Regions from separate parts of the Paenibacillus solisilvae genome, predicted to be linked through region 2. Evidence: predicted binding sites of a transcription regulator. Region 2 holds the regulator's gene; each other region holds the start of a gene.
The links. Region 2 encodes Rex, which represses fermentation and respiration genes when NADH is low (regulators of the CRP and FNR family bind a similar motif). Its sites were predicted from a motif close to TTGTGAAATATTTCACAA; they were not measured.

Region 1 (10,875 bases), on a different contig from region 2:
AGGTAAATGTCCGGCTCCGTAGCCGAAGAATGCGAAGCCGAACTGCAGCATGACGAAGATGAAAGACAGCCCGAGCCGTTTGCGCGTCCACACCAGATAGATCGCGACGATGAAGCACGCGAAGGAGAGCACGAACATCCAAGCAAATTGCTCCATCCGCTGAAAGTGATCCGCATTATGTCCCCGGATGGCGAAGAAGACCAGCAGGCTGCTGAGTATGGTCGGTCCGCTCCAAGCGATCGCGTATTTGCGAACCACCTCGAAGGCGCCGCGATCATTGGCACGATTCGCGTAGTAGCAGAGAAACATGGCTGAGATGTAGAGCACGCTCACCAAGGCGAGCAGGACGACCGTCCATGAGTACGTGCTCGTAAACAGCTTGCTGAAAAGGAAACTTACATGACCGTTATCGTCGACCTCGATATAGCCGCCCTCCGAGATCGTCATGACCGTCGAGAGCGAAGCTGGAATGAGAAGCCCGCTCGCTCCGTAGAGGAACAAATAGAAGCGGCTGTCTTTCTTGATTCCGTAGTTGCTGAAGGCATAATACGAGCCCCTGATGGCAAGCAGGATAATGGCTACGCTGCCTGGAAGCAGCAGCGCCGTTCCGTAGTAATAGGCCGTATCAGGGAAGAAGCCGACAAATCCGACGAAGAAGAAGACAAGAAACACATTCGTTACCTCCCATACAGGAGAGAGATAACGCTCGATAATGTTGTTGATCAGATGGCGTTTGCCGGTTATGGTGCTGTAATAGCTGAAGAACCCGGCGCCAAAATCGATGGAGGCTACGATCAAATAGCCAAATAGGAAAATCCAAAGCACGGTAATGCCCAGAACCTCATAGCTCATCGTTTGCCGCCTCCTTCAATGCCTCTTGCCGCAATTTCATCCTCGGCTTTATTGTTACGGAACATCCGCGTAAGTACACGAATGGCGGTAAAACCCAATACGATATAAAGAAGCGCGAAAACAATAAGCATGGTGTCGACATGGTCAGATACGGTTGCGCCTTCGGAAGTTCTCATAATGCCATGCAGAATCCATGGCTGGCGCCCAACCTCGGCGAAGATCCATCCGTGCTCAATCGTCAGCATCGCCAGCGGCGCGGCAAGGATAATACCGCGGAGCAGCCACTTGTTCGAATAAGCAAGCGAACGTTTGCGCCATAATACGAACAAGAAGGCCAGAGCGATCAAGCACATGAGCGCAACGAAGCTCATTTTGAGATCAAACAGATAATGGATCCAGAGCGGCGGGGTTTCATCAGCCGGTATATCGTTAAGCCCCGTTACCTCCGCATTTGGCAGTCCGTGAGCGAGAATACTGAGCGCAAAAGGGATTTTGATCCCGTATTTGATCTCGTTATCATCCGTCAGAATACCGCCGAACACGAGCGGCGCTTGTTTGGTTGTCTCAAAGTGCCATTCCATAGCGGCCAGCTTCTCAGGCTGATAGTTGGCGAGATATTTTCCCGATAAATCCCCGATAATAGCGCTAGAGAGAAGAAATACACTGGCGGCGATCATCGTGAGCTTAAGCGCTTTTTTATAATAGACGTGATTGCGGCCCTTGAGCAGTGACCAGGCAGAGATGGCTGCAAGCACGAACGCGCAGGTCAGGTAAGCCGTAACCAGAACATGAGATACCTTCGTTGGCATAGCGGGACTGAGCATGGCGCCGAAAGGTGAAATATCAGTGATCTTGCCGTCCTTCACTGTCACGCCAGCTGGAGCATTCATGAACGCATTGACGATCGTAATGAAGAATGCAGAGGCTGAAGATCCGATAACCACAGGAATGAGCAGCCAGAAATGCGTCATTTTGCTCTTGAACCGTTCCCAGGTGTACAAATAGATGCCGAGGAAAATAGCTTCGAAGAAGAATGCGAACGTCTCCATGAAAAGCGGAATAGCGATTGATTGACCGGCCACCTTCATAAAGCTGGGCCATAATAGGCTTAGCTGGAGACCGATAGCGGTGCCCGTTACGACACCTACAGCAACTGTAATGACGAAGCCGCGGGCCCATCTGCGTGCCATAAGTAAGTAATGTTCATCATTTCGTCTAATCCCGATCCACTCGGCAAGTGCAATCATAAGCGGAACGCCTACCCCGATCGTGGCGAATATAATGTGAAAAGCGAGCGTTAGCCCGGTTAACATCCGGCTGTACATGACTGGATCGTAGCTGCTTAGTAGCATGAAGTTTCCCTCCCTGAAAATTAGTATGTGCGCCGTACAATAAAGGATGCGCTTAAAGGTATTACCTGAATAAGTACTTGGATAAAGACAGCAGCATGATGGCTGCTACCACGATACATAGAATGATAAGCCTCTTCTCTTGTTTGGCAATCCGTTTGTAGTCTTCATTAGGAGCCATAAAGATCCCATCCCTCTCAGCGGTGATGTAGGTACTTTTAGTTATTAAAGCTTATAAGGGTATTATAAACGATTCTCAGGAATGTATGTGATTTTTTTCACAATAATTGTGACGAGGGTTTGAATATTGTTGATCTTGCTTCAGTTGTTAGTCATGAAGTCGTTCCGAAGGTGTCCACGTTTCTGGAATAAGGCGTCACTGCCTCTCTTTACTAGTCACTCTCATATAATTGAAGAATCAAGCCTATTTTGTGAAAATCAATCTCCTTTTAAGATAAAGGACATAATCTAGTAGAATAATAGATTCAACGCTTAACGAAAGGACTGAATATCATGGCAAATGTCCGCCGTTCATCAAATAACACTATTAACAATATCAATGTCACAACCATGAATGGATCAGCTTCCTTTAACGTCGGAGACTTCGCAGTCATTGACCCATTCAGTAGTCAGAATACGAACACGAGAAACTTTAACAGCAATAATAACGCGAGCAGCACGACAACCACTCAGCATGGCGGAGCCGGTGCGTTCAATACGGGTAACAACAACCGGTTCAATACGCCGTTTAACCGCATTGGCAATCAAGGGAACGGCGGAAGCGGGACTACCTGATCAGGAGGGATATCAGTTTCTATTAAAGCGTTCCTATTTCGACTCCTGCAGCTGCCAACGTTTTGTATAGTACTTCAGCCATGATGTTATAGCCAAGCACATTGGGATGCAGCCCATCATCGGCCAATTCGGGGCGTAATGTTCTACCGTCACGATCCGTCATGTAGGAATGATAGTCTACGTAAATAGCCGTCTCATAGACGGCAAGCTGCCTCGTGCCATGGTTTATCTGGAAGAGCAGTTCATTTCGAAGGTCCGTACTGGTATCCCGGCAGTAAAGAAGAGGTTGGGATTCAAAACACGGGATTCCTTTGCCGGTGGGCAAGTTTGAGCCGATAATCGGGATAATGCCGTATTTTTTGGCTTCACGGACCATAGTACCGATATCTGAAACGGTTTCGAAATAGATTTGATTCGGAGATTTCCTCTCCTGTGGATCGAATGCACCCATCCTCCAGGTGTTGTTAGTGCCGCCCATGATATGAACATACTTCGGCTTCAATTGAAGGACGTCGGCCGGAAAACGTTTTAACATAAAGAAGGTCATATCCCCCGAAATCCCGCGATTAACGATCGTATTTTTCCTTCCGCCGAAATAGGTTTGCACATCCCAAAATTGGGTAATGGATTCGCCGATGAAAACGAAATTTATAGGCAAGCGATTATGAATGATCTGTTCATTATATCGATCGTATACAGGACGCATTTGATCCGCAGTACCTCGAACGGAAAAATACCCCGGCCTAATAATAGAACTCCCTCTCAACCTTACACCATCCCCTTTTTCAACATACCTTCACGTAAAAAACGGAATTAGTCTTAAGTTGTGCTGTTACAGAATATGTGTGCATGCTTGACTAAATTCTTAGTCCTCATTATGAACGGAATAACGCTCGGGATTCGGCTCCCGAGGCTGTCCTTGAACCTTTCGGGAAGCTTTGTTGAAACCAATAGACCTGTCTATATTCCTGCATAAGTTTATTATGCATCGGGGAATATATGGATAAGATTTTCTCTGTAATTAGGAAGGGGACGCTTCTGAGAGGGAGATTACGATCAGCGGATTTTAAAATTGAGTTTGTTCAGACGAAGGGGAAAACAAACAATGAATTTATATATGGATATGTTGAAGGTTCCGTTGATGCTGAAACATTGGAATAATTTAGGAAAATTGAAACGATCGTTCTAATTGGGAGAACGCCTATCTGGCGCATGCAGCGCACACTCTTCAGCTCCCAGTTCCGCAGCTTCATGGCGATTGGACGGCAAAGACGCTTTGATTGAGGCGGATTGACGATAATACGCAGAACGATGTCATTCTAATTGTTCGATGGCGTTCCTGAAGTATTACCGAAGCGGCTTTGTATCCGGTTCCTCCATGTATCGGCTTTCTGTTGAATGCAATAAAGCTCTTGTCATCGGACGATGACAAGAGCTTTATTGCATTCCTTAGGCAGCCAATCCAGCGGACTGGTTGCGCGGTGCGCTATAATAATTCGATCCGGTAAAGAACAGCGCCGTGGGCTGGAATATGGGCACTCAATGTATCTTGTAAGGGCTCTGTCTTACTTCCCGTCCATAATTCCTTGCAGGCGGCCGCCCCTTGAAGATCCATCTGCTCCAACGTGACCGATACATGACTTGCCGAATCTCCCGTATTAAACAGCGCTGCATATTTAACACCGTCTGTCCCGTCGGCCGACCAGACAACCTTGCCGTCTTCCCGCATAATCTGCCTTGCTCCTGAACTATTCCGGTGCATCTCGAGAACGTCCTTATTCGTAAGAAGTGAGAGGGTCCATTCGTCGTTATCCCGAAGTTCGCCGCCGAACATAAGGGGAGAACGGAAAATCGTCCAAAGCGTCATCATGGTAATTTGCTCTTCTCGCGTGAAACGTGTCCATCTGTCGGCGCCTCCTCCATCAACGGACCGGATTCCGATATGTCCGAGCGGAAGCATGTCGCAGTCCGGCCAGCAGCCTGGACCCGGGCGTCCTTGCCATTTGTCGCATCGATCAAACATATCAAGGAGAAGCGGCCATAAATCCCAAAAGTCGTCAGTCATTCGCCACATATTCGCGTTGTCTTGCAAGAAATCCGCATAATCGACAGGAGCCGGACCAGGCGAAAGACTTAACACCATCGGGCGTCCGCAGTTGTCTATGGCGTTCCTGATGAGTTCGATTTCTGAAGTATGAGTGTCATAAAGCCTCGAAGCCGCAATATCATCCACCTTTACAAAGTCCACGCCCCACTCCGCGTAAAGTTCAAAGAGAGAATGATAGTAAGCCTGGGCTCCTTCTTTTGAAGCATCCACCCCGTACATATCCGTATTCCATGGACAAATCGAGTTCGTGTGCGCAATATCACGCGCGGTGGCTGCTGAACCCTTTATCGGAGTATTATTGTGAACGGCTTGCCGCGGAATACCGCGCATGATGTGAATACCGAATTTAAGCCCCAGACTATGAACATAGTCGGATAGAGGACGGAACCCTTTTCCATCTGCCGCTGAAGGGAACCGGTTCACCGCCGGAATGAGACGGGAAAATTCATCGGTTTCCAAAGGTACGAATGGCCGGTAATGGGACGAATTCGCTCCTGGCTCGTACCATTGAATATCTACAACTACATATTCCCAGCCGTAAGAAGCCAGGTGTTCGGCCATATATTCAGCATTGCACCGGATTTCTTTCTCCGTTACCGCGGCTCCGTAACAATCCCAACTGTTCCATCCCATAGGCGGGGTAGGCGCATACGTCTTGTGCAGCATGAAAGATTCCTCCATAGTGAATTGAATTAAATTGCTTTCATGCATTTATATTATCGTCTTATAGCTTATGAAATCCATAGTAATATGGATGGGTCAATTGTACAAAATTGCTGTTATGTCAATCAAAAAACAACCGGTTATATACCAACTGGTCGCTCCCTGAACGAAATGCGCCCGGTGTCTGCCCCGTAAATCTTCGAAATACCTTAATGAAATAACTGCCGCTTGAGTATCCTACTTGTGCTGCGATTTGTTCGATGCTCCAGTCCGTTTGGCGGAGTAAATCCATAGCCCGTTCCGTTCGGATCCGATTCAGATAATCATTTGGCGTCATACCGACGGTTGTGGAAAAGGTCCGCAATAAATGATATTTAGACAGACGAAGTTCGTCAGCTAATTGGTCTAAGCTCACCATACTTGCGTATTGGGATTCAATATAAAGTGCCGCAAGCCTGATCTTCTCCGGCCATCCCTCCCGATTGCGCTGGTTGGAGCTTGAGAAGCGGCATAACTCCGATATGAATTGATAGACAAAAGATGATGCCAAGTAGGGGTCTGAAATTCGTCCGGCACTGGCCTCGATAACAATATCCTTTAAAAGCTTGACCGGTCTGCTGCCTGCAGGAAGATAAGGCGTTGATCCGAGTTTGGACTTGGCTTCCTCCCAATTGGGTAAAACGAGGCGGGGACGGAACAAGAGAAAGTAGAACTCCCAATGCGAACCGCTGCTTGGAAAGTAATATCGGTGATCACTAGGGATTTCAGTAAGAAACGCTTTTTGCGCATCCATTCGATGGATCTTGTGTTCTGATTCAAATACGCCTTCTCCCTTCACTGTATATTGAAAAAGAAGGAGAGGGCCGTCCGTTCTCGTCAAACCGTCCCAGAAGTATGCCGCATCCCGTATGTATTCGTGACCCACAGCAAAAAGGCTGCACAACGCAAGATGGGGAGAATCGGAAAACCGAAAACCAAACGTCCCCGAGCTGTTAGCTTTCATGGATTTGCTCAACCCCCGCAGTATATGGATGAATAGAACCTGATCATGTCTCAGATGCTGGTCCTGCCTAATAACAGCTTGGCACAAAAAATGCAGGAGGACAAGGACACCTCTGCGGAGTCCGGGAGAATTCATGGCGGCGATGAAGCTCAAAAAGTCATTGTAGACAGCGGGAAGCGGAGATTCCATCCGCGTGGATGGAGATTGTCATACAGGGATCACAAATCCCAATTTCGCTTCCTTGCATACTTATGGTTGTCCGGAGCGGAGCTCAGCGAGGGGCCATTTAGCAGAATAACTTGAAAAAGGTCAATTTAATCGTGAAAAAGATCAAAATACCGTCATAGCGGACACTCCGGTTTTCTCTATAATAAGAACTACTTCACCACTAACTCTCAACTAAAGGAATTCGAGGTGCTTATCATGGAGACTTCATCACGGATGGCTGTAGACAGCAGCTTCGTTAAGCCGAAAAAAGCGCGATCGCTGCAAAGCGGTGAGACGCTCTTTGGCTGGCTGTTCGTCAGCCCGATGCTTATTGGCGTATTTATTCTGGTGCTGCTCCCGATTCCGGCTACGATCGCGCTCAGCTTTGTGGATTGGAAATTCATGCAGGGCTGGGGCGGGATTGACTTATTTTTTAATTGATATTGATAATCGTTATCAATATAATAAACTTAAATAGATAGATTGGAGGTAGATAGGAGTTGTCCATTCAGCATCATCTCTTACTTTGGAATTATGCGGCTTTAAGAGTGCTAGACGTACGGCGTGCTGCTCTTCATCCCGGGGAAAATTTGAGCGCCTATCAGCTTCCGGCCAGCGTATTCCTGTTCAGCACACGCGGCAAGGCGCGGGTGCTGCTGGATAACATAGAATTTGAGGCGGACAATTGTTATGTCTGCCACGCCGATAAAGGGGCTTTTCTGGATATTGAACAGGTTTCGGAGCCATTTGAGTATTATCTGGTATTTTATAAAGCCGTCATTGCAATGCCAAACTTCCGGGAATTGGCGCGACTGCAGCAATCAAGCAATCCATTCCAGGAGCAGTATGGCCTGGCACCGCATTATCCGATCCCGCTCTTCATGAGAATAGAGCAGATGTATCAGAAGTGGCAGCAAAGCGGGAATTTGGAACCCTTGCATGTCAAAGCCCTATTCCATCAATTTGTTTATGAGCTGCTGCTTCAGCTGCAGCAGCAGGGGTGTGAAACGAAGAGGCCTAGTCTGGTGAATCAGGCAGCCCGATATATACAAGAGCATTATGCTGAGCCGATTACGCTGAAGGCTTTGGCTGCTCTGCTGGACAGCAGCGAGCGCCAGCTGCAGCGGCAGTTCAAAGCGATGCTAGGCAGCGGTCCGATGGAGTATCTGATCCAGGTGAGGCTGGACAAAGCCAAGACATTGCTGCAGGATACGGATTTTCCGTTAAAGGAAATTGCGGAGGCTATCGGGTACACGGACAGCTACTACTTCAGCCGGATGTTTAAAAAATACATAGGTGTTTCGCCCAGCTTATACAAGGAACAGGCAAGACAAACAGCTGATAGTCGCCATAATCCATCCCGTCTGTCGCGATTGCCCATTGCTGCCGGAAGATCAAGAAGATATAGTGTTATTGATGATGATAATCATTATCAATACAAATCTGGAGGGGCTATACATATGTACAGAAGTTCAAAAGCAGCATTAGCAATCAGCTTGGTGCTCAGTCTTGCCTTGATGCTAAGCGCTTGCTCGGGTACAACAGGGACAAACACCAACTCAGGAGGTTCGTCAACCAATAGTGTGAATGCACAGACGGCGGATACCGGTCAGGCAAACAATGCCAAAGGGGAGGTAGCAGCAGAAAGCAGCAAACCACGCACGATTAAGCATCTTAAAGGTGATCTGGTGCTGGAACAAACGCCGGAGAAAATTGCCGTTTTGGACCCCCAGTATATCGACCAAATGATGGTGCTGGGCGAACAGCCGATAGGCAGTGTTATCGCAACCACCGATAAAACGCAGTTCCCGGAATATCTGGCGGATAAGCTAGTTGATGTGAAGGTGCTCGGGACCAAGGATGAGCCAAATGTAGAAGCCATTGTTGCGGCTGCTCCGGATCTGATTATTTGCACGGAATTTCAGGACAAAATCTATGACAAGCTGGTGAAGATTGCACCGACGATAATGCTCGATAGAAATGAAGATTGGCGGACGACGCTTCTTACGGTCGGGCAAATTGTCGATAAGGAACAAGAAGCGCAGAAGGTGCTGGATGATTACGATAAAAAGGTTACCGATTTGAAAGCAGCACTGGTTGGCAAGCTGAAAGGGCAGACTGTCGCCCTGCTTCGCCCGCGGGATAAGATGGTCAGGCTGCATACGACGTCTCATCGTACAGCTGAGATCCTATATAAGGATCTGGGTCTTACAGCTCCGAAAATGGCAGTCGATGCCGAGAATACAAGCAAGTCTATCTCACTTGAGGTGTTACCCGAATTAAATGCGGATCATCTCTTTCTATTAAAAGATGACTCGAATGCGGAGCTTACGGATGAGTTCCAGAAAACGTCCATATGGAAAGGTCTGAGCGCTGTTAAAGCGAATCAGGTGGATACCTTCAACACGACGTTGTGGATCGGTTATTACGGGCCTATTGCTATCAATCTGGTTGTAGATGAAATCGCAAAAGCGCTGTTATAAAACGAAATAGAATATCATCATGGGGAGGGAGCAGCTTGAGGCATAAGCCCCTCCCTTTTTCCTTTTTCAAAAATGATTATTGCAGAAGGGCGAGGAGAGAGCATGGCCGAAACCAACATACGGCTAACGATCGATTCCAGTTCAACTGATGATTTGGATCGCGCAAAGCTTGCTGAACTGCATCAGATCGTTGTCGATCAAGTGATGCGTCTGGAGATTAATGAATACGTGAAAGTAACCCTGGAGTACGAAGGTTCACTTCGCAGCCCGGGAGCGGTGACGAAGCCCGATGAGAAGGACAGCGGCAAAGCGGGGATCAGGAATGCGTTAAGCGAGAGGCAGCGGCAAATTGCCGAACTGTTATGCAATCACTACTCGATCACGAGAATTGCCGCTGATCTGTTCGTGAGCGTGAATACGGTAAAAAAACATATTCAGAATATGAAAAAAGCATTGGAGATCGATGCGTCGGGAGCGGATTTTATCTATGTATTGAAGCAGATGATGGAAGGGGGAGCATTTATGGGAGACAAACATAATCCAATCGGATAGGCGAGATTATCCGATTGGAGAATTTACCCGATCCGGGGTTATTGATATTCTGAATACTAGATTATGATAATGATAATCATTATCAATAAATGTTAAAAATCTAGTACTATTCCGGAGGAGGAAGGATACCGTGAATGTCTCAACTACTTTAAAGTCCAAAAACGAGCGCTATCTTGAAAGTCAGGCAGCAAGGGAATCGAGTGCGAGATCGTATCCAAGACGTATTCCGATTGCGATTCAAGAAGCGGAAGGCATTCATATCAAAGATATGGACGGCAAAGTCTATTACGATTGTCTTGCCGGAGCCGGAACCCTGGCCTTAGGGCATAATCACCCTGTTGTCATTGATGCAATAAGAACGCTGCTCGATAACAAGCGGCCGCTGCATACGCTAGACTTGACGACGCCGCTGAAGGAGGAGTTCGTCGAACAATTATTTGCAAGCTTGCCTGAGGAGTTTGCGAAGCATGCACGCATTCAGTTTTGCGGGCCGACGGGCGGGGATGCGATAGAAGCGGCGATTAAGCTTGTCAAAACAGCCACAGGCAACCGCAGCATACTATCGTTTCAAGGCGGTTACCATGGATCAACACATGCGGCGATGAGTCTAAGCGGAACGCTTGGGCAGAAGGAGAAGATCAACGGATTAATCCCGGATGTCCACTTCCTTCCGTATCCGTATGCCTACCGCTGCCCATTCGGTATCGGCGGGAAGGAGACACATAAGATCAGCAGCCGCTATATTGAGAATCTGCTGAATGATCCGGAAAGCGGCATCGTATCACCTTGCGGCATGATCGTTGAAGCCGTGCAGGGGGAGGGGGGTTCCATCCCTGCACCGGTTGAATGGATGCAGGAAATGCG
Region 2 (10,875 bases):
CTTTAACAATCCAGACAGGCTCTTCCCAGACGAATTTCTCGGAGTCTGTCGCTTCTTTCAAATCCGTAACTTTCAGTGCCTGAGCTTCGGCTGCCCGTTCTTCTTTCCACACGGGAGCTTGTACAGACCGGTAATAAACGTTAAGAGCAATCAATATTACAATAACAGCCATTGCCGATACCAATAAGATGCGGCCAGGCGTCATAAACGGAGGCCTTTTTCGACGATTTGCCCGCATTAGGAGGACAGCAGCCTTTCAAAGCAGCGCTGAGACTCGGCTAAGATCTTTGCTTCATCCAGCAGCAGACATTCGCCATTCTTCACAACTTGATTTCCGTCGATCCACACATGCACGACATCTCTTCCTGATCCCGAATATACCAGATGAGAGATTATTTCAGTCTGCGGGTAGAAATGCGGCTGCTCCATGTCAATCGCAATGAAGTCAGCCTTCAATCCTTCTTTCAACTGACCCACGCGCTGCTCCTGCCAGATGGCTTTAGCCCCGTATACGGTTCCGAGCTTCAGTGCTTCCTGAGCCGGTACAGCAGTCGGATCGCCCGAGACGCCTTTATGAATCAGCGCAGCCAGGCGGATCTCATCGAACAGATCCAGATTATTGTTGCTTGCCGCACTGTCTGTTCCAAGCGAAACGGTCACGCCTTCTTTCAGAAGATCCGGCACGCGGGCAATACCGCTTGCAAGCTTAAGGTTACTTGCAGGATTATGAGACACAGCGGCTCCGCGGGCAGCCAGCAGTGCAATCTCATCATCGGTTAAATGCACCGCATGTGCAAGCAGCGCCGGACGGGTGAAAAAGCCCAGTTTGTCTAAATGCTCTACCGGACGGCAGCCGTAATCCTTTACATTTTGCGCAACTTCTGCAGCCGACTCCGACATATGCGTATGTAGTGGAACATTCAATTCATGGGCCGCTTCAACGATTCGGACAATATAGTCAGGCGGACAAGTATAAGGAGCGTGCGGAGAAAGCATCGTTGCAATCCGTCCATCGGCTTTGCCGTTCCAATCCTGAACAAACTGCTTGGCTTCGTTTAGCTTGGAGGTTTGTACCTCCGGAGGACACAAGCCGATAACACCGCGCGTCAGAAAAGCACGTATGCCTGACTGCTCGGCAACCTCTGCTACAATGTTCATCCGGTCATACATATCAACGAATGTTGTGGTTCCTGATTTAAGCATTTCGGCAACCGCCAGCGAGGTTCCCCAGCGGACATCATCATCCGTAAATTTCGCTTCCATCGGCCACATTTTTTGTTCGAGCCACACCTGCAGGGACTGGTCATCGGAATAGCCTCGCAGCAGCGACATGGCAGCATGGCCGTGCGTATTGATGAGCCCAGGCATGAATACGAGCCCTTGACCGTTCATGCGCTCAGCGCCTTCCGGCAGCGGATCCGGAAGCTCTTCGCTCAAATATAGAATGGTATCGCCTTCGACGACCATATGACCTTTCAAGACAGGACGCTGGTCATCCATCGTTACGAACGTACCGTTCTCAATCCACAACCGTTTCATCTTCGTCGTCTCCTTCTTTTTCCAAGTAATAAGCCAAACTAAGCAGTTCGGTCGTAAAATCCGCATAATGAATACGGACATGATCAGGCACGCGCAGTATGGTAGGGGCAAAATTCAAAATCCCGGCAACACCTGCCACTACGAAATGATCCGCAACATTTTGAGCTTCAATCGCCGGGACGGTAATAATGCCTATACGAATATTGCGAGCGGCTACAGTATCGTTCAACTCACTCATCGGCAGCACTGTCAACCCGTTAATCGAAGCCCCAACCATTGAGGGATGCGCATCAAATACTGCAGTTATCTTCATGTTATCTTTCAAATACGTATTGTAATTGCACAAGGCGCGGCCAAGATTGCCCGCACCAACAAGTCCAACGTTAAGGGGCTGATCCAGCTTGAGAATCTGTCGAATCTTCTCGATCAGATAGGATACATCATAACCGATGCCTTTACGGCCAAAATCTCCAAAATAGGCAAGATCTTTACGAATTTGTGCCGGGTTAAGATCAAGCTTATTGCCGAGCTCCTGTGAGGATACCGTCTGCACATCGCGCATATTCAAATCATTGAGCACCTGTAGGTAAAGGGGTAATCTTCTCACAACCGCTTCTGATATTTTGAAAGGCTTCACTCCACCATCTCCCCTTGATCTGCCGATAACCATTCCCTGATCCGGGGTACCATTTGTTCCAAATGCATATGCTCGATTTTGGGTCCAGGCAGTGAATATAGAAAGTATTTGCCATAATACGTATCAATGACACGGGTATCATAAATCAGCACAATTCCGCGATCCTGCGTTGTCCGGACGAGTCTTCCAAACCCCTGCTTAAACTTGATAACGGCTTGAGGGATGGACAGCTTCATAAACGGGTTCTGTTTCTGTTCCTGCAGCATCTCCGACTTCGCTTCAACAAGCGGGTTATTGGGCGGTTGAAATGGCAGCCGCACAATCGCTAAACAAGTCAGAGCGTCCCCTGGAATATCAACACCCTCCCAGAAGCTGCTCGTACCAAGCAGCACCGATGCCGCCTGCTGCTGAAACCGTCTTGTGAGCTTGCTCCGGTTTCCGCTGTCTATGCCTTGACCAAGCAGCTGAATTCCGCTGGATGATAGTGCTTCTTTAAGCGGCTCATATACTTGTTTGAGCATCTTATAAGAGGTGAACAAGACGAGCATGCGCCCTTTTGTCTCCATAGCGGTCTCGGCTAAGGACTTGACCAGCATTTCATTGAATAACGGGTCGCCAGCGGCACCCTTGAGAACGGGAAAATTACGCGGAATAATAACAAGTGCTTGATCCCGGTAATTAAATGGGGATGGAAGCTGGACGGTCTTAAGACGTCCCTGCTCTTCATCCTGCTGCAGGCCAAGCTGCTCGCAAGCATATTGGAAAGACTTTTGCACGGATAAGGTTGCGGAAGTCAGGACAACACTATTCTTAGTATCGAAGAAATAAGCACGCAATTGACTGCTGACATCTGCCGGAACCGCATAGAGATGAACCGACTTCGCCCGGAAATTGCCATTGGCTTCTATCCAATAAACAATCTCTGGCTTATCGGCCTTCATAAAGAGACGCAGCTCATCCCTGGCACGGGTCAAATCCTTTACAGTACCGCTCAAATCCGTAACTACCGCAGAGATAGCCGGATCGTTCAGCTCTTCTTTCATACTACCGAACATCTTATCCAGCGGCCGGATGATCTGACTTAACAGGCTGTGAACAATCTCTTCTATGGATTGAGCTTCCTGCCATTTCGCCGGCAGCTTGCTGGTCCGAAGACGAAGCACAAATTGTCCGGCCTCTCCCGCATCCTGAGAGCCTCCTGCTGAACTTCCCCCCATCATGGAGAACAGGATTTCGAACAAGCGGTCCCACTCGTCACGCAACTCTCCGAACACGGGAACAACCTCATCGATCTCTTCCCGCCATTTATCGGCGTAATCGGAATCCTCGTTGGCTAATCTATGCTTAAGCTGAATAAGCTGGCCGTTACGCGCATCTTTGCATAATCTGCCGATTGGATGCTGAACGGAATGATAAGATAATTGCGTACCGAGATGCTTGCCTGCGACTTCCTCCAGATGATGAGCTTCATCCACAATAAGATGCTCATAACCGGGCAGCAGACGATGATCCGCGCGAATATCGGTGAACAGCATGGAATGGTTCGTGATGACGACATCGGCTAAATTCGCCTCTTGCTTGGCACGGTGATAATAACAGCGCTTAAACCATGGGCAGCTTCGATTGAGGCAGGAATCAGCGTCACTTGATACCGTTGACCAAAACTCTGATCCACGATTGCCGAAGTTAAGCTCTTCCTGATCTCCGTGATTAGATTCACTCAGCCAGACAACCATTTGGGCAGCTGTAATCCGGTCTTCCACCGGGGCTCCGAAGTCCTGTGTATTTACTTTACCCTCAAACTTGCGCAAGCATAAATAATTGCCGCGTCCTTTGAAGACAGCGGCTCGGAATGGATAAGGCATAACCGCCTGAAGCAGCGGCAAATCTCTTTGCCTTAACTGCTCCTGAAGGTTAATGGTATGCGTACTGACGATGATTTTCTTATTATGCTGTACCCCATAATAGAGTGCCGGAATTAAGTATCCCAGTGATTTTCCCGTTCCAGTACCGGCTTCAATCAGCAAATGCCGATCTTTCTCAAGCGCATCGATAACTTCCTGAAACATCATGTTCTGCGGTTCACGTTCTTCGTATCCAGGTATGATGGAACGGATACCGTCTTTGATATGATCAAGATAGCTCTCAAAGGTGTAATCGCTGATCAAGCCTTCTTCGCCATTCTCGCCGCGCGGTGGCTGTTCCTCCGTCCAATCACCGGCTTTCATGGCAAACTGGCGGAAATAGGAATAAGCATCCATGTCGATGGAGGTGGTTGTTTCTTTGCGAACCACCATTTCCTGTATAAACCAGCCCAGATCATCGATTTCATCGCTGAGTAAATTAGACAGCCGCTGCAGCGTCAGCAGCGGTAAGCTCGCAAGCTTAGTGAAACATTCCTTGAAGAGCTCCGCCGTTGCCAATGCATCGCTGTCTGCGCGGTGGTGCTGATCATGCTCGATACCGAAGAGCTCCGTGACTGCCCCAAGCTGATAAGTCGTCAGCGTTGGATAAAGGACCCGAAGCAAATCAATTGTATCCAGCTTACGCCCGGCAAATGGCATATAACCGCAGCGGTCAAGCGCTGAGCTTAGAAACCCGGCATCGAAGCCGACATTATGAGCAACAAGCACGGCATCCTCAAGAAGCGGGATAAGCTCAAGAAGCACATCCTCAATAGACGGCGCATCCGCAACCATCGACTCATCAATGCCGGTCAGCTGTGTGATAAAAGGCGGAATCGGTATCGTCGGTTTAACAAATGTATTATAAGTCCGTATGATTTGCATCGTTTCATCGAGCAATACGAGACCAACCTGTAGCATATCATCGCCGGCCCCATGACCGGTCGTTTCTAAATCCAGTACCGCATAATTCATCCGGTCTTCGATCCTCTCACAAAAACTAAAGCAATCCGCTCCCAAAGAACAGGGATAAATGACCCGTCTGCTGCTGGCAGGACTTCATGTTGGACAGCGGGTCGGCAAAATCCGGGTCGGCTTCGTGCGCTTTCTGAAAATAGGTTGCAGCCTGCTCCAGATTCATCCGGACTGCTTGTATGCAGCCAAGAGCGTTGAGACCGAGCGCACGCCATCTGGAATCATCCGTTACTTCAACAAGCAGTTGGAAATGCCGCTGCGCTTCATTCCATTCTTGTACATGCATATACGTCATGGCAAGAAATAATCGGGCCTTATTATCGTCCGGCCAACGTCTGACGGCCTCTTGAAAATGCTTGGCTGCTTCACGAAACATGAAAAGCTTGAAATACCCTTGCCCTTTCAACATCGTTTGCAGCTGTTCATAATCAGCCTCGCTCTCGCCAGCACACTCGTGGTTACCGCCAGCTGTACCGGGATCGTTTGTGCATCCTGATGACAGCGAGTTTAACAACGCTTCTGGCATCTGTTCAACCTCTCCGGCAGCTGCGGCTTGATTAGTCGCAATACCGGAAATATCCGGCGGCTCTGCCTTCAAGTTTGAAGATGAAAGCGACGGGGATAGCTGGAGCTCGCGAAAATCAGCCATGATCTCTTCAAACTGCAGCCATTCCTCAATAAAGGTGTCACTAAACTGTCTAAGCATCGACAGCTGCTCGTCATGCAGCTTCTTCTGGTCTTCATTTGCGTGCGGATAATGGATCATAATTTCGTTAAGCTTTTCCTTCATCGAGGCAAATACATGCTTGAACATCTTCTGCATCCCACCTTCACGCTTGTGATGAAAGAGAATTGTTAAGCTCATTCTTTGCCCCTGCATCTCTTTTCATACAGCATCCCAGACGTTTCACAACGCTGGAATCCAAGCCTCTGAAGGAAAGTGGTTAAATAATGGTTGCATGAACTTCTTCAAGCATCGTTTCAACCGGACGGTTTGCCGCATCGAGTATAACAACCTTTGGTTTATACGTGCGCGCTTCTTCCTCCGGCATCATTCCATAAGAAATAATAATGACATTGTCTCCAGGCTGGACCAGTCTTGCCGCAGCGCCATTCAAACAAATGACCCCGGAGCCGCGCGGACCGGTAATGACATAGGTTTCCAGACGTGCTCCATTATTGTTATTAACGATTTGCACTTTCTCATTCGCCCAAATATCAGCAGCTTCCATCAAATCCTCATCTATAGTTATGCTGCCCACATAATTCAAGTTCGCTTCTGTCACCGTTCCCCGGTGGAGCTTCGATTTCATCATTGTTCTGAACATGTCTGTCACCTCCATGCGCTGCCATTAAACGATTATCTATAAGACGCGTTTGGCCAAATTTTACAGCTAACGCGACAATTAAAGTTTGGTTATGCTGAGATAAATCCGTATCCGAGCCAGGAGGTATTAAATCTGGATACTCCAGAAGCTCCGCATAATCAATTACCGCACTCGGCGCTTCTTGGATGGAATTTTTAATCCGTTCCAGCATGTCAGTAACCGTTATACCAGGCTCCCTGATCCATTTCTCAGCCTTGCTCAGTGTCTGGGATAATACAACAGCCTGAGAGCGTTGTTCGTTGTCCAAGAAAACATTGCGGGAGCTCATAGCCAATCCGTCTGCTTCGCGGACCGTCTCGCAAGGAACGATTTCCACCGGGAAATTAAGATCATCTACCATACGCTTGATAACAGCGATCTGCTGTGCATCCTTCATTCCAAAATAAGCGCGGTCCGGCAAGACCAGGTGAAACAGCTTGCTGACAACAGTACCTACACCGTCAAAATGCCCGGGTCTGGAAGCCCCGCATAATCGGTCAGTAACCTCATTGATGAGAACCCTGGTAAGCGGCTTCTTCGGATACATTTCCTGTACGGACGGAATAAATATCAAGTCAATGCCATTTGCTTCCGCTATTTCTTTATCCCGCTCCGTATCTCTGGGATAACGGTCAAAATCTTCATTAGGTCCAAATTGAAGCGGATTGACAAATACGGTGAGAACAGTAAACTCACAATCCTCAGCAGCTCTCCGCATCAGGCTTGCGTGCCCCTCGTGCAGATATCCCATTGTCGGTACCAGGCCGATGCGTCCCTCAGGAAACTTACTGCGCCAGTTATTCAGCTCGGCTTTAAGCTCGGGAATTGTTGTGCAGACGATCATTTGTGTCAGCTCCCTTCCCGTTATCCTTGCTGCTGCCGTAAAGCTGCTGCTGCAGTACCTCCTGCTCCACTCCGAATGCATGCTCCTGCTGCGGAAAAGAACGAGCTTTCACATCGGATACGTAGGCACCGATTGCATTGCGGACGGTTGTGCCAAGATCCGCATAGGTCTTCACAAATCTCTTCTCCCGGTATGGAGACGCATACTGCAGCAGATCATGGTAAACAAGGACCTGTCCGTCACAGCCGCGTCCTGCGCCGATTCCAATTGTAGGAATCGTAAGAGCTGACGAAATCGCCTCTGCGAGCGGTTCCGTTACCAACTCCAGCACGATACTGAAGGCACCGGCAGCTTCTAATGCCTTCGCATCATCAATCAACTGCTCGGCTTCACGTTCCAGCTTCCCCTGCACCTTGTATCCGCCCAGCTGGTGAACCGATTGAGGTGTAAGCCCGATATGGCCCATAACCGGTATGCCCGCGCGTACGCAAGCTGATACCTCGCCGGCAATGTCTGCGCCGCCCTCCAGCTTGATCGCATGTGCACGGCCTTCCTGAAGCAATCTGGCTGCATTCCGCAGCGTTGTTTCATTACCGAGCCGATAGGTCATGAACGGCAGGTCCGTTACGATAAACGTATTAACTGCCCCTCGCGCCACCGCTCTGGAGTGATAAACCATATCATCAAGTGTAACGGGAATTGTTGTATCATATCCAAGCACTACATTACCTAACGAGTCACCGACGAGGATAACGTCGATGCCCGCTTCCTCAGCAAGCTTGGCGGATGGATAATCATAGGCGGTCAGCATCGAAATTGGCTCGCAGCTCTGTTTCATTTTTTTCAGCTTCGTAATAGTCAACGGTTGTTTCATTGCTACGTCCTCCTTTGGAATGAGGATGACCACGATTCGTCAGCTCGTATTAAAGCTTTCGCGAACCCTGCTCTTCCTATGTGATCAACACAAAAAAACCTTCTAGCCGCCGCTAAAAAGGTTCCAATCCAAAAAGGAACGTCCTGCCACCAGCGAGCTTCCTTCTGTCTCGGTCCCTAACGGCTCAGAGCAGAGTACACTGCCTTGCAATAAGACATCAATCAACCACAAGTTCGTTGATGAATCCTCTGGTGCGGTGCGGTTCAAGTATATCGATACCGCCCTGCCAGATAGATCATTTGATAAACCGATTATACCAAAGAAACAGCATGGCGTCTATGAACGGTTATCCGGTGCCGGGAGCGTCTCCGCAGAGAAAATCGGAATTGTTGCTCCATTCTCGAACGTAGCAAGCAGCGCTCCGCTCTCATCCAAGCCAATCGGTGTTCCAATTTGCATTCCGTTAGCCGTTTTCAACTGCATGGGTTTGTGCAGCGATACGGACAATGCTTCCCACAGGGAACGTATAAATCCAAATCCGTCCTTTTGATAAGCGGTGTACAGCTGCTCGAATTCGCGTATGAAGGAGGCGATAACCTCGGCGCGGTCAAGCGGACGTCCGAGCTCCAGTCTCAAGGAGGTCGCTATATCACGGAGCTCTTGCGGATAGTCGCTCTCTTCAAGATTAACGCTGATGCCGATCCCCGCAATCACGTATTTAAGACGCTCTTCTTCAGCTGTGGACTCAAGTAGAATACCGCTTATTTTTTTACCGTTAATGAGCAAATCATTAGGCCACTTAATTCCAATTTCCAGAGGTGCGGCAACGGTTCGAAGCGCTCTGCACAATGCGACAGCAGTAAGCAGAGTCAGCTGGGAAGCAACCTGCAGCGGCAGCTTTGGCCGCAGCACCAAGCTCATCCAGACCCCTTTTCCCGTCGGTGAAATCCACTTTCGTCCCATTCGTCCCCGGCCGCTCGTTTGCTGCTCGGCAATGACAAGCGTGCCCTCAAGAGCATCATCTTCAGCAAGCCGATGCGCGATATTTTGCGTCGAATCAACAGAGTCATGAAGCTTGATTGCTTTGATGAGCGTAGATCCGCTAAGCTTGTCCATCAATTCGTGCACCGACAGCTTGGACGGTTTTCCTATCAAGCGGTAGCCCAATCTGCGTGAGGCTTCGAATTGATAGCCCTGCGATTCCAATTTCTTAATTTGCTTCCATACGGCAGTACGGCTTATTTTCAACTCCTGGCTGAGCACTTCCCCAGATAGAAATCCTTCCTTGTGCTGTTCCAGCATCGTAAGAATTTGATTGCTCATATTGACTCCTTCATGATCCTTATTGACGAAGCTTCCTATTCCGGTAATCGGCTGCCAGCTGCATCCAATAATGAATCCCGATCATTTGTCAGCACTCCGATAGCGACATCTCGAACCAATTCGTTCAGCAGCTTGCCAAGCCAGGGGCCAGATGGCTTATGCAGCAATCGGAGTAGATCCGCTCCTCCAATGGCAAGTTCGCGGACACTGGATACTGCCAGTTCATTGAGCCAGACTGCAAGCTTGTCCAAATTAAGGCTGCTGCATGTAAGCGCAGCTGCGGCATGCAGCCAACAAGCCGCAGCTGCTTTTCCATTATCGAGAACGGCCAAGATCCAGGCGCGATGGAGCATTTGCTCGTGTTCAGAAGAGAGCAGCCCGTCATGAATAGGGCTCTCTGCAGATTGAAGTGAAGAGGTGAATGCAGTCATCTGTTGATGCACGTTTACAGCAGCCTTCAGCTGTCCGATTCGGCTGGTTGAAAAGCGGAACGCATCAAACAGCTCGTATGCATCATCCATACTAAGTCCTAAAGCAATACAAAATGCGGCCCATCGTTCTTCCAGTGACGTTAGTGCTGCCAATCCCTTCAGCTTGCCCTTGTCTGCAGCCGGATCCATCCTGAATTGCTCTGCTTGCCTAACTAAGGCTGGAGGTAGGGGAGTCTTCGTATAGGCAAGTAAACCGGCAGCCGCAAACCATGCCAACGCTCTGCTCGGATTTGAACCTCCGATCATTTTGTCCGATTCCGCACCGATCCGCTCCATAGCAATATGAACCAGCAGATGACTGTAACGCCGAAGCGCCTTCCAAGTTTGCGGAGCAATATGCATTTGGAATTCAGCTGCGAAGCGGACCGCACGCACCATCCGCAGCGCATCCTCTTGAAACCTTAAATTCGCATCCCCAACACAACGAAGCACCCGCCGCTGCAAGTCCTGCCTGCCTCCAAATGGATCTACGATCGAACCGTCAGCACGCATGGCCATGGCGTTTATCGTGAAGTCCCGGCGCATTAAATCCGCTTCAAGGTCGGCTACAAACTGAACCTGTGCAGGTCTGCGGTGCGCTTCGTAAGCAGATTCGGTACGAAACGTGGTTACTTCATAGTGCTCCGATTCATGAATAACCGTAACTGTACCATGCTGCAGTCCGGTAGGAATCGTTCTTGGAAACGCAGCTTCGACCTGGTCAGGTGCTGCAGAGGTTGCAATATCAACATCCTTGAGCACCTTTCCCATTATCGTATCCCGGACACAGCCCCCAACGAAGACCGCTTCATGACCATGCTGCTCAAGCATTCGCAGAACGGGCAGAGCTTTGGTTAAGGCTTGGTTAATGGCCATCTGCCCCTCTCCTGCATGGCGCTAATCGCAAACCGGAACCGGAACATCAGCTTCAATTCCGAGCAC
Region 3 (10,875 bases), on a different contig from region 2:
TGAAAGCTCCGCCATCCATTGCTCTTCCCTACCTATCCGTGGAAAAAGAAATCTGTTAAGCCTTGGCCTATACTGGAATTCGTACAGTTAAAAAGAGTGCTCTCCGATTGAGAATACCTCTATACTGCAATCGATACAGTTAAATCGCCCCATATGAACCTTTTGGAGCTCAATCAAGCATTTATAACTGGAAATTTCCAGTATAGCACTCGATTGAACGTCTATAGCCCGAAATAACTGTAATAAACCAGTATAGATGCACATGCGTCTTGTGGTTGACTGCCAACACACATCGCCCCACGCGAAGCATATCGGCTATTTGGAGCCCGGCTATTTCTACGAGCAGCAGAAAAATATACGGGAGTATCGCCTGCCGAGTATCGGGGCGGCTTGAAGGAGTAAGTTCATATTTACTGCGACTCTGCATTTGGGTATGATTGCCATAAGCGATACTGTTATAAAGGAGGGCACACCTATGCCTAGAATGAAGATTCCCCGTTAAGCCCGCGGCCCGCCTCCTTCCTTCTCGCCGCGCACTGCGATAATGAGAATACGAAGGGGATGGATCAACGATAATGACGACGATAATGTGGCCTAGAGAAGTGAATTGGAAAGACCTTCGATTCGGTGTCGAAATCGAGTTTGTCGGCGGTCAGCCTGAACAGCTTGAGCTCCTGCCCGGCTGGGTGATGGCGCTGGATGAGCATCAGGTTGATTCCGCCGGAGCGCAGTCCGGCAGCGAGCTTAAGCCGCCTCCGATTCTATGGCGCGACCGCAAGCAGCTGCAGGTGATGCTGGATCGGCTGTCTGAGCAAGGGGCGGAGGCCAATTGGAGCTGCGGCCTGCATGTTCACGTAGGATTGGAGCCGTGGGGGCAGGATATCATCCTCCCGTTATTGGATGCCGCATTATGCTGCCAGGATGCATTACGCTCCCTGCTTCAGACAAGTGAACACCGGCTTCTATTCTGTCCGCCGGTTACGCCGGAGATGCGCAGCCGCTATATGGAGCAGCCATGTGCCGACGCCGTTCATAACAGCGGCCGCCCCCAGTCCCATCGATGCGGGATCAATACGGCAGCCTGGTTCGATATCGGCACCGTCGAGATCCGCTATGCCAACGGGTCGCTGAACTATGACGAAGTTCTGCGTACAGCAGAGCTATGCTTGCGTTTTGTCGCTGCGGTCGGCGCAGGGAGGCAGCTGTCCCCGGATCCGGAGCTGCTGGCCGCTCAACTCGGTGCCCCTGCCGGCGGCTACCCCTTCCCCGCTTCACCGCCGCAATGGTTCAAAGAACGGACCTGGCTCGAAGAAGCGCTCTTCCCGCTGCTGGCCCCGATTGCCGCAAGCTGCGTACCGAACGGCGAGATCCTGCACATTATCCCGACAGCAGAGGGATTGCTGGTGGGCATTGAGGATACGTCAGATGGCTCAATGAGCGAGCATAAACTGCAGCTGCCTTTAACCGGCTGGGGATTCACAGCAGGATAAGATACATCCAATACGCGCCGAATTTTGATGAGACCAGCATACGTCAAATAGCCATCCCCTGCAGGGACGGCTATTTGACGTTGTATTCAGTTCCGTGCAGCCCATGCTGCGCTTCCTCTCCCGCCCCGGCCAATCGTAAGCTCGGCTAACAGTACGGGCAAACCTACAGCCACTAAACAAACAATGAACAGCAGAAAAAATGCTGCACCGCCGTAAAGTCCGGTTATGTAAGGGAACTTAACCTACTGCGCTCCCGATCGCCGCGAGAATAAAGCCCGATGAGGAGAATCGTTCTTCTTTGCCTGAAGAATGATGCTGTGCTGAGTCTTAATGTGAATTCATGATCTCCTCCCAATACAGTCATTCCTATTAACGGATTACCTTCTTGGTATCCGCAGCAAGTCTATTATACAACGATTGGGGGACATCCCGGGCATGCGAATTATTTAAACTTATCAGGAAATTGCTTGATAATCCCAGTTGCAAGTGTATCGGACAGCTTGATAATATGTGATTCCCCTTCATCAAAAGCTGCAATGTCCGCATCCCAGTCCTTCTTGATCCGCGCTGCCGCATCGGCTGCAACCAGCTGCAAATGCACATCCAACAGATCCTTTAATTCTTTGGCGGACCAATTCGGATTAACGCCGCTTAGGAATTTCGCGATATCATCTGCGTTTTTATACCAGTCTTTATTGTATCGTTCTATATCTGCTTGATTGCCCTGCAGCGATGCGGCGATGATTTTACCGGCAATCAGAATATGTTCTCTCAGCAGCTCAGCCAGCTTATTGCCTGCCGCTTCCCCATAATAGGGCTTTATCGCATTTCCAATATCCTGCTGGTTTTTCAGAAGCCTTGCCAGCACTTTATCTTGATCTTCAAGGCCTGCTGCAGCGCTCACAATATAATTTCTCGTCCATAGCGCATGATCAATCCAGAGCTTTCTCAGATCCCACTGAAGCTGTGCCGCTGACTTACTCAGACATTGATGATGCCCATGCGAATGATCGACTGCCGCAGCCCCCGCTTTTGACGGTACGGCCAAGCTTAGTGTCAGGGTTATACAAAGCAGCATTACTTTCAAAAACCGATTTTTCAATTCTTTATTCTCCTTTATTTTCAGATTTCATCGCCTTATTTTGGACCATTTTACTCATTTCATACACTGGGCACGGGTTAAATAGCCTTTTTTTAATTATTCGGCTTATTTCATTTATATGGAGAAGTTCGTCCAAACCAAATCTATGAATCTCTAATAATCTATAGAATCTAGTATCTCAAGGAGTGATTCTATGGAGAACCCTAATGATCCGATTTCGATTACGATTCTTGGGAGCGGCGGCGGCGTTGCGAAAGCTTTCTTAGCTTTCCTTAATCATTCTGCTCAGGATGAGAGCGACCCCCTTATGTCCATCATCAGCAGAGCCAGACTCCATCTGGTGGATTACAGACAGAAAACGGAGGAATACTACTCACAGGTGTGTCCAGGCTTAATGCCGCAGATCACGCTCTATCAGCTGGATCTTGCACAGGTTGAAGATTTCGAAGCGCTCCTCGTCCTTACTGGAACCTCTCTTGTCGTTGATGTTTCCCTTGCCGGCACTATTGAAATGCATAGCTGCTGCGATCGCCTTGGCATCTCATATATGAATACCGCCCTGACCGATACCCTCGTTGATGAAGGGGAACAGAATTATGGATTTCCACCCATTGAACGGTACTTAAGATTAGAAGCCCACAAGGGCAGCTTCAACAACGCCAAAGCGATCATCGGCACGGGGATGAATCCGGGCGTTGTGCAGTGGATGGCCATTCATCTCATGGAGCTCAATCCGCAGGATAAGCCTTTAGCCTGTTATATCGTTGAGCATGATACATCCTTCTTGGCGGATCCGGGCAGCGTCGACCCAAACACACTATATACGACCTGGTCGACAGAAAGCTTCCTGGATGAGGCTGTCTCCTGCTATCCAATGTTCGTTCACCACCATATCCCGCTGTGCATGTATGAGCAGGTGTATGCCTCCGAATATAAGGTGAGCCTAGGCGATAAGCAGTTTTACGGCAGCCTTATGGCGCATGAAGAGGTTCTCACCTTAGGACATCTCTATGATATGGAGATTGGCTTTCTGTACCGCATCAACGAGCATACAACGGAGCTGATTCGCAGCAACCTAAACGATGCAAGCAAGCTGTGGGATCTGAACAGCCAGATTATCACGCCAGCCCGGCAAGAAGTATCAGGCGAAGATCTCGTCGGCGTCCTGCTCGTCTATGACGGTTATGAGACCTACATGTACAACACGGTAAAAAGCAGCGACACCTTCGTTCAGTACCAAACGAATGCGACTTACTTTCAGGTCGCCTGCGGCTTGTATGCTTCACTTGCCAGTTTGCTTCTCGACCCGATTCCGCCCGGGAGCTACTACGTTGACGAGCTGCTGCTTCAAACAGAAAGCCGGTATGAGCAATATTTGACCCGCCATATGAAGGACTTTGTTATCGGCCGGAATGAGACTTCGGACGGCCTGCTGTATCAGAGAAGAAGGCTTATGGATAAATAAATGGATATTAAAGGATTATTTTCTCATCTATAGGCAGCTTCAGCCGAGCAATTAACCCGCAATTACGGCGGGTTTTTTATTTTCCCCTAGATTCTCCAAAATTCCATAACAGTAGTCATTTAAATCTCACGGCATATGGAGTAGAATAGAAGCAAAGGGTTGGGACCCGATTACGTCATGCTCACAGCATGTTTCATTTCTTCACCCGGATTCACTATGTGAAAAATGTTACAAGTCTTAGGAGTGCATACTTCCCTGTTGGGACTGACACAATCAAGGGATGCAACTTACTTTTATCTCATTGCAAAGGAGGACGTTCTCTAATGTCACAAACATCTGTTCAACAAGAGGTAGCAGTAACTGCCGAAGAAACAAAGTCATTAGACGTGCTTGACCAGTTGATGAAACCGGATGTCCAACAATCTTTAACTGTATTGGTGGACAGCCTGCCGAAGCTGGCGGAAATGGTAACCCTGATGACGAAGGCATATGACTTCGCTCAAGGCATCGCAACTGACAAAGTGCTGATCAATGAATTTGCGCATGGTATCGGCGAATTCGTGAAGCCCGTTCAAGACAAAGCAAAAGGTATCGCAGCTGCGGCAATTGAAGCTGGCGAGCGCACGCAAGCAGACACAGGGGCTACAGTCGGCCTGTTCGCTATGCTTAAAATGCTGAAAGATCCAGAAGTCCAGAAGACACTTCGCTTTGCTCAAGCATTCCTGAATGTGCTGGCTGAACGCAAAAACGAAAAATAGATAACAACTTATGAAGTTGTGAGAAAGAATGGAGGATGGATATGTCGAAGCAAATTTTGATTCTGGGCGGCGGATACGGCGGAGTTCTTACCGCTCAAACTGCGCGCAAATATATGTCAGCATCGGATGCGAGCATTACGATCGTTAACCGTTTCCCGACACATCAAATTATTACTGAGCTGCATCGTCTTGCTGGTGGAACCATCGCGGAGAAAGCCGTTTCGCTTCCTCTTGCCAAGCTTGTCGGCAGCAATGATGTGAACATTATCGTGGATTCGGTCAAAGAAATTAAACCGAACGAGAAGAAAGTCGTTCTTGAGGGCGGAAGCGTTCAAAGCTACGATTATCTCGTCGTTGCTCTTGGCAGTGAAACGAATTACTTCGGTATCCCGGGTCTGGAAGAAAACAGCTTTGTGCTGAAATCGGTCGCTGATGCGAACCGTATTCGCGAGCATGTTGAAGCCCGCCTGGATGCTTATAAGAAATCAGGAAACAAAGCGGATGCAACCATCGTTGTGGGCGGCGGCGGCTTGACTGGCGTTGAGCTCGTTGGCGAATTTGCGGATAAGCTTCCTGAAGTTTGCCGCAGCAAAGGCATCGATTTCAACGATGTTTCCCTATACTGCGTGGAAGCAGCTCCTGCAGTTCTGCCTATCTTCCCTAAAGTGCTGATCGATCGCGCCGTGGAAAGCCTGTCGAAGCGAGGTGTTACCTTCATCACTGGCGTAGCGATTACAGAAGCAACTAAAACTTCCGTGACGCTTAAAGACGGCAATGTGATTAATTCCAGCACGATCATCTGGACTGGCGGCGTTAAAGGCAACCCGGTTGTCGGCAGCAGCGGCCTTGCAGAAGATCGCGGCCGCTCTACAGTTACTTCGACACTGCAATCGACTTCCCACCCTGAAGTATTCCTTGCCGGTGACTGTGCGGTTGTATTCCCAGAGGGAAGCGAACGTCCTTTCCCGCCAACAGCTCAGCTTGCTTGGCAAATGGGCGAAACGGTCGGCTACAATCTGTCCGTTCTGATCAAAGGCGGCGTTATGGATAAGTTCTCGCCGGTATTCTCAGGAACACTCGGCAGTCTGGGCCGCAAGGATGCAGTCGGTACAATCGGCGGAAGCGGCACACAGCTTAAAGGCTTGCCTGCAACGCTGATGAAAGAAGCAAGTAACGTTCGTTACCTGTCGCATATCCACGGTTTGTTCGCACTGGCGTACTAAACCGAATAGACATAATAAAGGGGGCCGATTGGCCCCCTTTTATTATGCCGCTTTTCTATTGACTCAGCGATGATACAGCCTGCCAGGCTTGATTCAAGTCGGCGATCAGATCCTGCGGATTCTCCATACCCACATACAGCCTCACGATCGTAGACGGACGTCCATCCGCTTCACTGCTGATGAATTGGTTAACCGTCACCAGACTTTCAAAGCCGCCCCAGCTCACCCCGATTTTAAAATATTTCAACCGGCTCGCCCATTCCTTCAGCTTCTCAACAGGTTCAGGAGAGACAAAGGAAAACAGACTGCTGCTGCCGGACATCTGACTCAGACCCAGCTCATACTGGGGATGAGAGGCCAGACCGGGATGGTTCACCCGGCTCACATAGGGTTGACTGCTCATAAATTCGGCCACCTGCAGCCCGCTTGCTTCATGTCTTTCCATGCGCAGGGGAAGTGTCCGCAGACCCTTGGACACAAGTGCTGCCGTCTGCGGCGTCATGAGTCCGCCAAACAGCATATATTCGGTATTGCAAAGCGGTTCCATTACCTTCTTGCAGCCCAGTACGACACCGCCGATACAATCACTGTGGCCGCCAATATATTTGGAAATCGAATGTACGACCAAATCTACGCCAAGCTTAAGCGGACTCTGATACAGAGGGGTTGCCCAGGTGTTGTCAATGATCGTTGCAGCCCCAATGCTCTTGGCGAGTTCCGCGCACTTACGGAGATTCTGTAATTCGAAGAACCCCGAAGTTGGGCTCTCCAGATAGAGCAGCTTCGTATTCGGACGGACCGCGGCGCTCCAATTCTCCATCTTGCTGCCATCAATGAAAGTTGTTTCTACGCCAAACTTAGTCATGTAAGAGCCAAGGAATTCTTTCGTCGGACCATAAGCCTGATTCACGCACACGACATGGTCTCCCTGCCCTACAACGGACAGGATCGCAGCAGTAATAGCGGCCATCCCCGAAGCGAAGCATTTGGCAATATCCGCTTCCTCCAGATCGGCGAGCTTTTGTTCCAGATAAGAGACCGTTGGATTGTTGCCGCGTGAATAAACATGATGGTGCATAAGATCTTTGGTCGCTTGCTCAAATTGAGCATAAGTTTCGAATGCAAACAGGCTGTTTTGGTAAACAGGCATATGAATGGCGCCGTGGTGTCTGGTATCGATGGGATCATAAGCCGCTGCCGTAAACTGCTCATCCCTTTTTGCTTTCTTTTCTGCATTCTTATTAAGCACGCTCATCCTTTTTCTGCTCCTTGTGTTAATCCTTCTACTATGAATCGCTGGGCAAAAGCAAATAAAAGGATTGTCGGTATAATAGACAAGACCGCGCCCGCCGACATCGCTCCCCAATCCACGTCAAACTTCAGAATGAAAGAGTTCATCGCAACCGGCAGCGTCTTTAGTGCATCGTTATCGATAAACATAACCGCCAGGAACAGTTCATTCCAGTTCTGTACGAACGCGAAGATGAAGGTAGAGGCGATCCCCGGGAGCATAACGGGCATAATGATCCGCAGCAGCGCCGTCCATCTCGAGCAGCCATCAATCATCGCCGCTTCCTCCAGGCTTGAAGGTATCCGCTGAAAGAACCCCCGCAGCATGATGGTACAGAAAGGAATCAGTGCAACCGTGTACATGATAACGAGCGATAAACGGTTATTAATCAGATGCATCTTGCTCATCATTAAATACAAAGGCGCGAGGGCAATGAAGCCCGGCAGCATCTGGGTCGCGAAGAACGCGAGCATGATCTGCCGATGCCCGCGGAAGGTGAACCGCGCCATCACGTAAGCGCTGAGCACCGCGATAACGATCACGATTATAGCGGATACAATCGCAATCAGCAGGCTGTTCCCGATATAAATGTGAAACTTGGATATTTTGAAAATATTGATGTAGTTTTGCAGCGTTGCATGCTCCGGCCAGTATTTAAGCGGGAAAGAGAAAATAGCCTTTTGCGGCTTTAATGATGTAATGATGATCCAGTAAAGTGGAAAGACCATCACGATCAGATGGAGCGCTAAGTAAATGATTTTGGATAGGCTCAAGAGACGCAGCTTCATCAGAAATCCCCCGCTTTCTCTGCTTTAGTAACTGCTAAGAAGAATATCGTATAGAGCAGCAGAAGGGCGATCATAATGATTCCGATAGCAGATGCAGAGCCGTAATCGCCGGCATAGATGATTTTATCCAGCATGAGCGAAGACAGAATATGTGTGCTGCCCGCTGGTCCGCCATTGGTCAAACCATAGATAATAGTAGGATCGTTAAATATCCAAATCGCCCGCAGCAGTGTAGTGGCGATGATTGTCGGCATGATATAAGGCAGGGTGACATTCAATAATTTACGCGTTGCACTTGCTCCGTCGATATCCGCCGCTTCATATAGTTCTGAAGGAACGGACTGCAGAGCCGCTAACAGCATGATGGCAAAGAAAGCGATTCCGTACCAGACATTAGCGATAATAACAGAAATCATGGCCCACTTGGGGTCAGAGAGAAATCCGATTCTTTCATGAATGATGCCTAAACGCAGCAGAATATCGTTGATAACGCCGATTTGAGAGTTGAACATCCATTTCCAGATCATCCCGATCAGAAAACCGGACAACGCCCAGGAATAGAAGATAAAACCTTGATAAACTCCCCGTCCTCTGAACGGTTTCTTGAGCAAAAGCGCAAGCGTCAAACCAAATAAAAATTGAAAAATAAGGGAGAAGAACACCCAATATCCGCTGTTCTGCAGAGCCTTGATGAATTTAGGATCTTGGAAAGCCGCCTTAAAGTTGGATAAACCCACGAAATGGACATTTCTCAGATCGAACAGCTTATAGTCCTGGAAAGCCATTACAATTCCCTTGATAAAGGGATAATACGTAAATACGAGCACCAGGAGCAGGGCGGGGATTAATCCCGTTAGTATAAACCTCTGATTCTTCATTACCACACCGCCTCGGAAAAAAATGATGATGGGCAGCGTTTGCCACCCACCACGAGTATGACTTCTTTATGCGAGCCTTATTTTTTCACTTTTTCCTTTTGATCAACCCAGAAGTCATTCCATTTCTTCAAAGTATCATCCAGCTTGGCTTGGCCTAAGAGGAGAGCCTGTCCGCTTTCCATTACAACCTGGCCCCATTGACCGGTTCCCGGATATTCGAACGGCGGTTTGAAATTGACGAAGATATCTGGTTTGTTCGACATATCGAGCAGTGTTTTATACGGTCCCGATTGGAAGAACTCATCCTCAGAAGCGCTTGTATGGATCGGAATTAAGCCATAGTCTTTGGAGAATGCCGTATTCTCTGCTGGACTTGAAAGGAAGGAAACAAGCTTCCATGCTGCGTCCTTATGCTCGGAATTGGCGCCGATTCCCCAGCCTGCTCCTCCGGCAGCGAGCAGTGATTTGCCGTTTGGACCCATTGGCAGCGGTGCTGTAGCCCATGTGTCTTTCTCCATCTTCTCCTGAAGCGATTGGATAACATCCGGATCCTGCAGCAGAATGCCGGTTACGCCTGAAGTGAAGGCTTGAACCTGCTCCTGGAAGCCCCAGTTGATCGAGTCAGGCGGTGATGCTTCTTTATAAATCTTCATGTACAGATCCATAGCTGTCTTAGCTTCCGGTGTAGAGAAGATCGTTGCGCCGCTCTTCGTAAACATGGAATCCTCCAAGTTCACGTTATCCCCGTTGTATGCCAGAACCAGTGCATCCGTAGTCGAGTTAGAGCCTGCTCCTCCGCGGAAGGAGAAACCGAAACGGTTCTTCGCCGGATCCGTTAATTTCTTCCCTGTCTCATACAGCTCCTGCCATGTCGTCGGCGGCGTCAAGCCCTTTTCCTTGAACCAATCCGCGCGGTAGAACATCTGTCTTTCGTATAAGCCGTTCGGTATGAAATACAATTTGCCGCCTACGGAACCAACCGATTTGGAAATGGAGCTTACTGTAGCAAAATCACTCCATTGGCCGGTGTAAGTGTCCAGCGGTTCGATATATCCGTTATTGACGAACTCAGCGACGTTCAAGTCCCTGACCTCAATAACGTCAATCTGCTCATTGGAACCGAGCATCGTTCTGATCTTGTTATCTGCCTGGTCAAAAGGAGGTGAAACCAAATCCACATCAATATTCGGGTTCTCAGCCTTAAATTTGGTAATCATCGCCTGAAGCAGTGCCGTTCTCTTCGGGCTTGTCAAGCTTTCAATCATGCGAAGCGTTACCTTCTCGTCTTTGGCTCCATTACCAGCATTACCATTTGTAGCGCTGTCATTTGCCTGGTTGCTTCCGCATCCAGCCAAAAGTCCAACTGACAAAACCGTTGTAAGCAGCGAAGCTAAAACTTTCTTGCGACCTGTCATGGAAATTCGCCCCCTTATGCATGTATCATACAGTCATCCTGTCTGATAGGTTGATTATATGTAAAGGCTTTTTTACTGTCAACACAAAAATATCCCATTAGCCTTTATAAGTGCTGATGATGTTTTCAATGCAATCCATCAATTTATTGAACTCTTCCATAGCATGTTCGGTATCATGTGCCGCAATGGCTTTAAACATCGTGAAATGATACGGATACGACTCGTCGAACAGCCGCTTATCTCCGAGCGGATCGTTAAAAAATTTCTCATATAGTCCGGATATGGAATCGAGTACGATTTCAAGAATCGGATTGTTTGCGGCTTTGATAATAAAATGATGAAATGCCAGATCAATCTGTGAAGTGTCCTCGCCGTTCTCCTTTAGAGTCCGGTATTCCTCCAGGCAATTCTCGAGCTCCTGGATCTGAGGTGCTGTAATCCGCTTAGATGCCAGCTCCACCGCTT

Region 1: a site for Rex is predicted at 2,468-2,485, ahead of ACFPYJ_RS26800 (cytochrome ubiquinol oxidase subunit I). Genes of this name have one in related genera too.
Region 3: a site for Rex is predicted at 4,274-4,291, ahead of ACFPYJ_RS26230 (helical membrane plugin domain-containing protein). Genes of this name have one in related genera too.

Annotation. Positions count from the first base shown of each region.
Region 1 covers NZ_JBHSOW010000102.1:21,634-32,508, reverse strand. The annotation lists gene ACFPYJ_RS26805 (cytochrome d ubiquinol oxidase subunit II) at 1-852, opposite strand, end outside; gene ACFPYJ_RS26800 (cytochrome ubiquinol oxidase subunit I) at 849-2,204, opposite strand; gene ACFPYJ_RS26795 (hypothetical protein) at 2,715-2,996, shown strand; gene ACFPYJ_RS26790 (GDSL-type esterase/lipase family protein) at 3,019-3,762, opposite strand; gene ACFPYJ_RS26785 (glycoside hydrolase family 27 protein) at 4,483-5,769, opposite strand; gene ACFPYJ_RS26780 (helix-turn-helix transcriptional regulator) at 5,888-6,769, opposite strand; gene ACFPYJ_RS26775 (hypothetical protein) at 7,193-7,417, shown strand; gene ACFPYJ_RS26770 (AraC family transcriptional regulator) at 7,477-9,459, shown strand; gene ACFPYJ_RS26765 (response regulator transcription factor) at 9,562-10,011, shown strand; partial or broken gene ACFPYJ_RS26760 (diaminobutyrate--2-oxoglutarate transaminase) at 10,142-10,875, shown strand, end outside.
Region 2 covers NZ_JBHSOW010000063.1:30,038-40,912, forward strand. The annotation lists gene ACFPYJ_RS16970 (cell wall elongation regulator TseB-like domain-containing protein) at 1-205, opposite strand, end outside; gene ACFPYJ_RS16975 (amidohydrolase) at 238-1,539, opposite strand; gene ACFPYJ_RS16980 (redox-sensing transcriptional repressor Rex) at 1,520-2,176, opposite strand; gene dinG (ATP-dependent DNA helicase DinG) at 2,173-5,055, opposite strand; gene ACFPYJ_RS16990 (tetratricopeptide repeat protein) at 5,081-5,920, opposite strand; gene panD (aspartate 1-decarboxylase) at 6,000-6,383, opposite strand; gene panC (pantoate--beta-alanine ligase) at 6,295-7,266, opposite strand; gene panB (3-methyl-2-oxobutanoate hydroxymethyltransferase) at 7,235-8,140, opposite strand; gene ACFPYJ_RS17010 (biotin--[acetyl-CoA-carboxylase] ligase) at 8,477-9,463, opposite strand; gene ACFPYJ_RS17015 (CCA tRNA nucleotidyltransferase) at 9,499-10,809, opposite strand; gene bshA (N-acetyl-alpha-D-glucosaminyl L-malate synthase BshA) at 10,831-10,875, opposite strand, start outside.
Region 3 covers NZ_JBHSOW010000098.1:71,585-82,459, forward strand. The annotation lists gene ACFPYJ_RS26210 (amidoligase family protein) at 576-1,490, shown strand; partial or broken gene ACFPYJ_RS26215 (sodium-dependent transporter) at 1,595-1,793, opposite strand; gene ACFPYJ_RS26220 (glycosyltransferase) at 1,933-2,592, opposite strand; gene ACFPYJ_RS26225 (S-adenosylmethionine decarboxylase related protein) at 2,786-4,057, shown strand; gene ACFPYJ_RS26230 (helical membrane plugin domain-containing protein) at 4,381-4,815, shown strand; gene ACFPYJ_RS26235 (NAD(P)/FAD-dependent oxidoreductase) at 4,857-6,038, shown strand; gene ACFPYJ_RS26240 (trans-sulfuration enzyme family protein) at 6,094-7,293, opposite strand; gene ACFPYJ_RS26245 (carbohydrate ABC transporter permease) at 7,290-8,117, opposite strand; gene ACFPYJ_RS26250 (carbohydrate ABC transporter permease) at 8,117-8,995, opposite strand; gene ACFPYJ_RS26255 (ABC transporter substrate-binding protein) at 9,073-10,410, opposite strand; gene ACFPYJ_RS26260 (FadR/GntR family transcriptional regulator) at 10,508-10,875, opposite strand, start outside.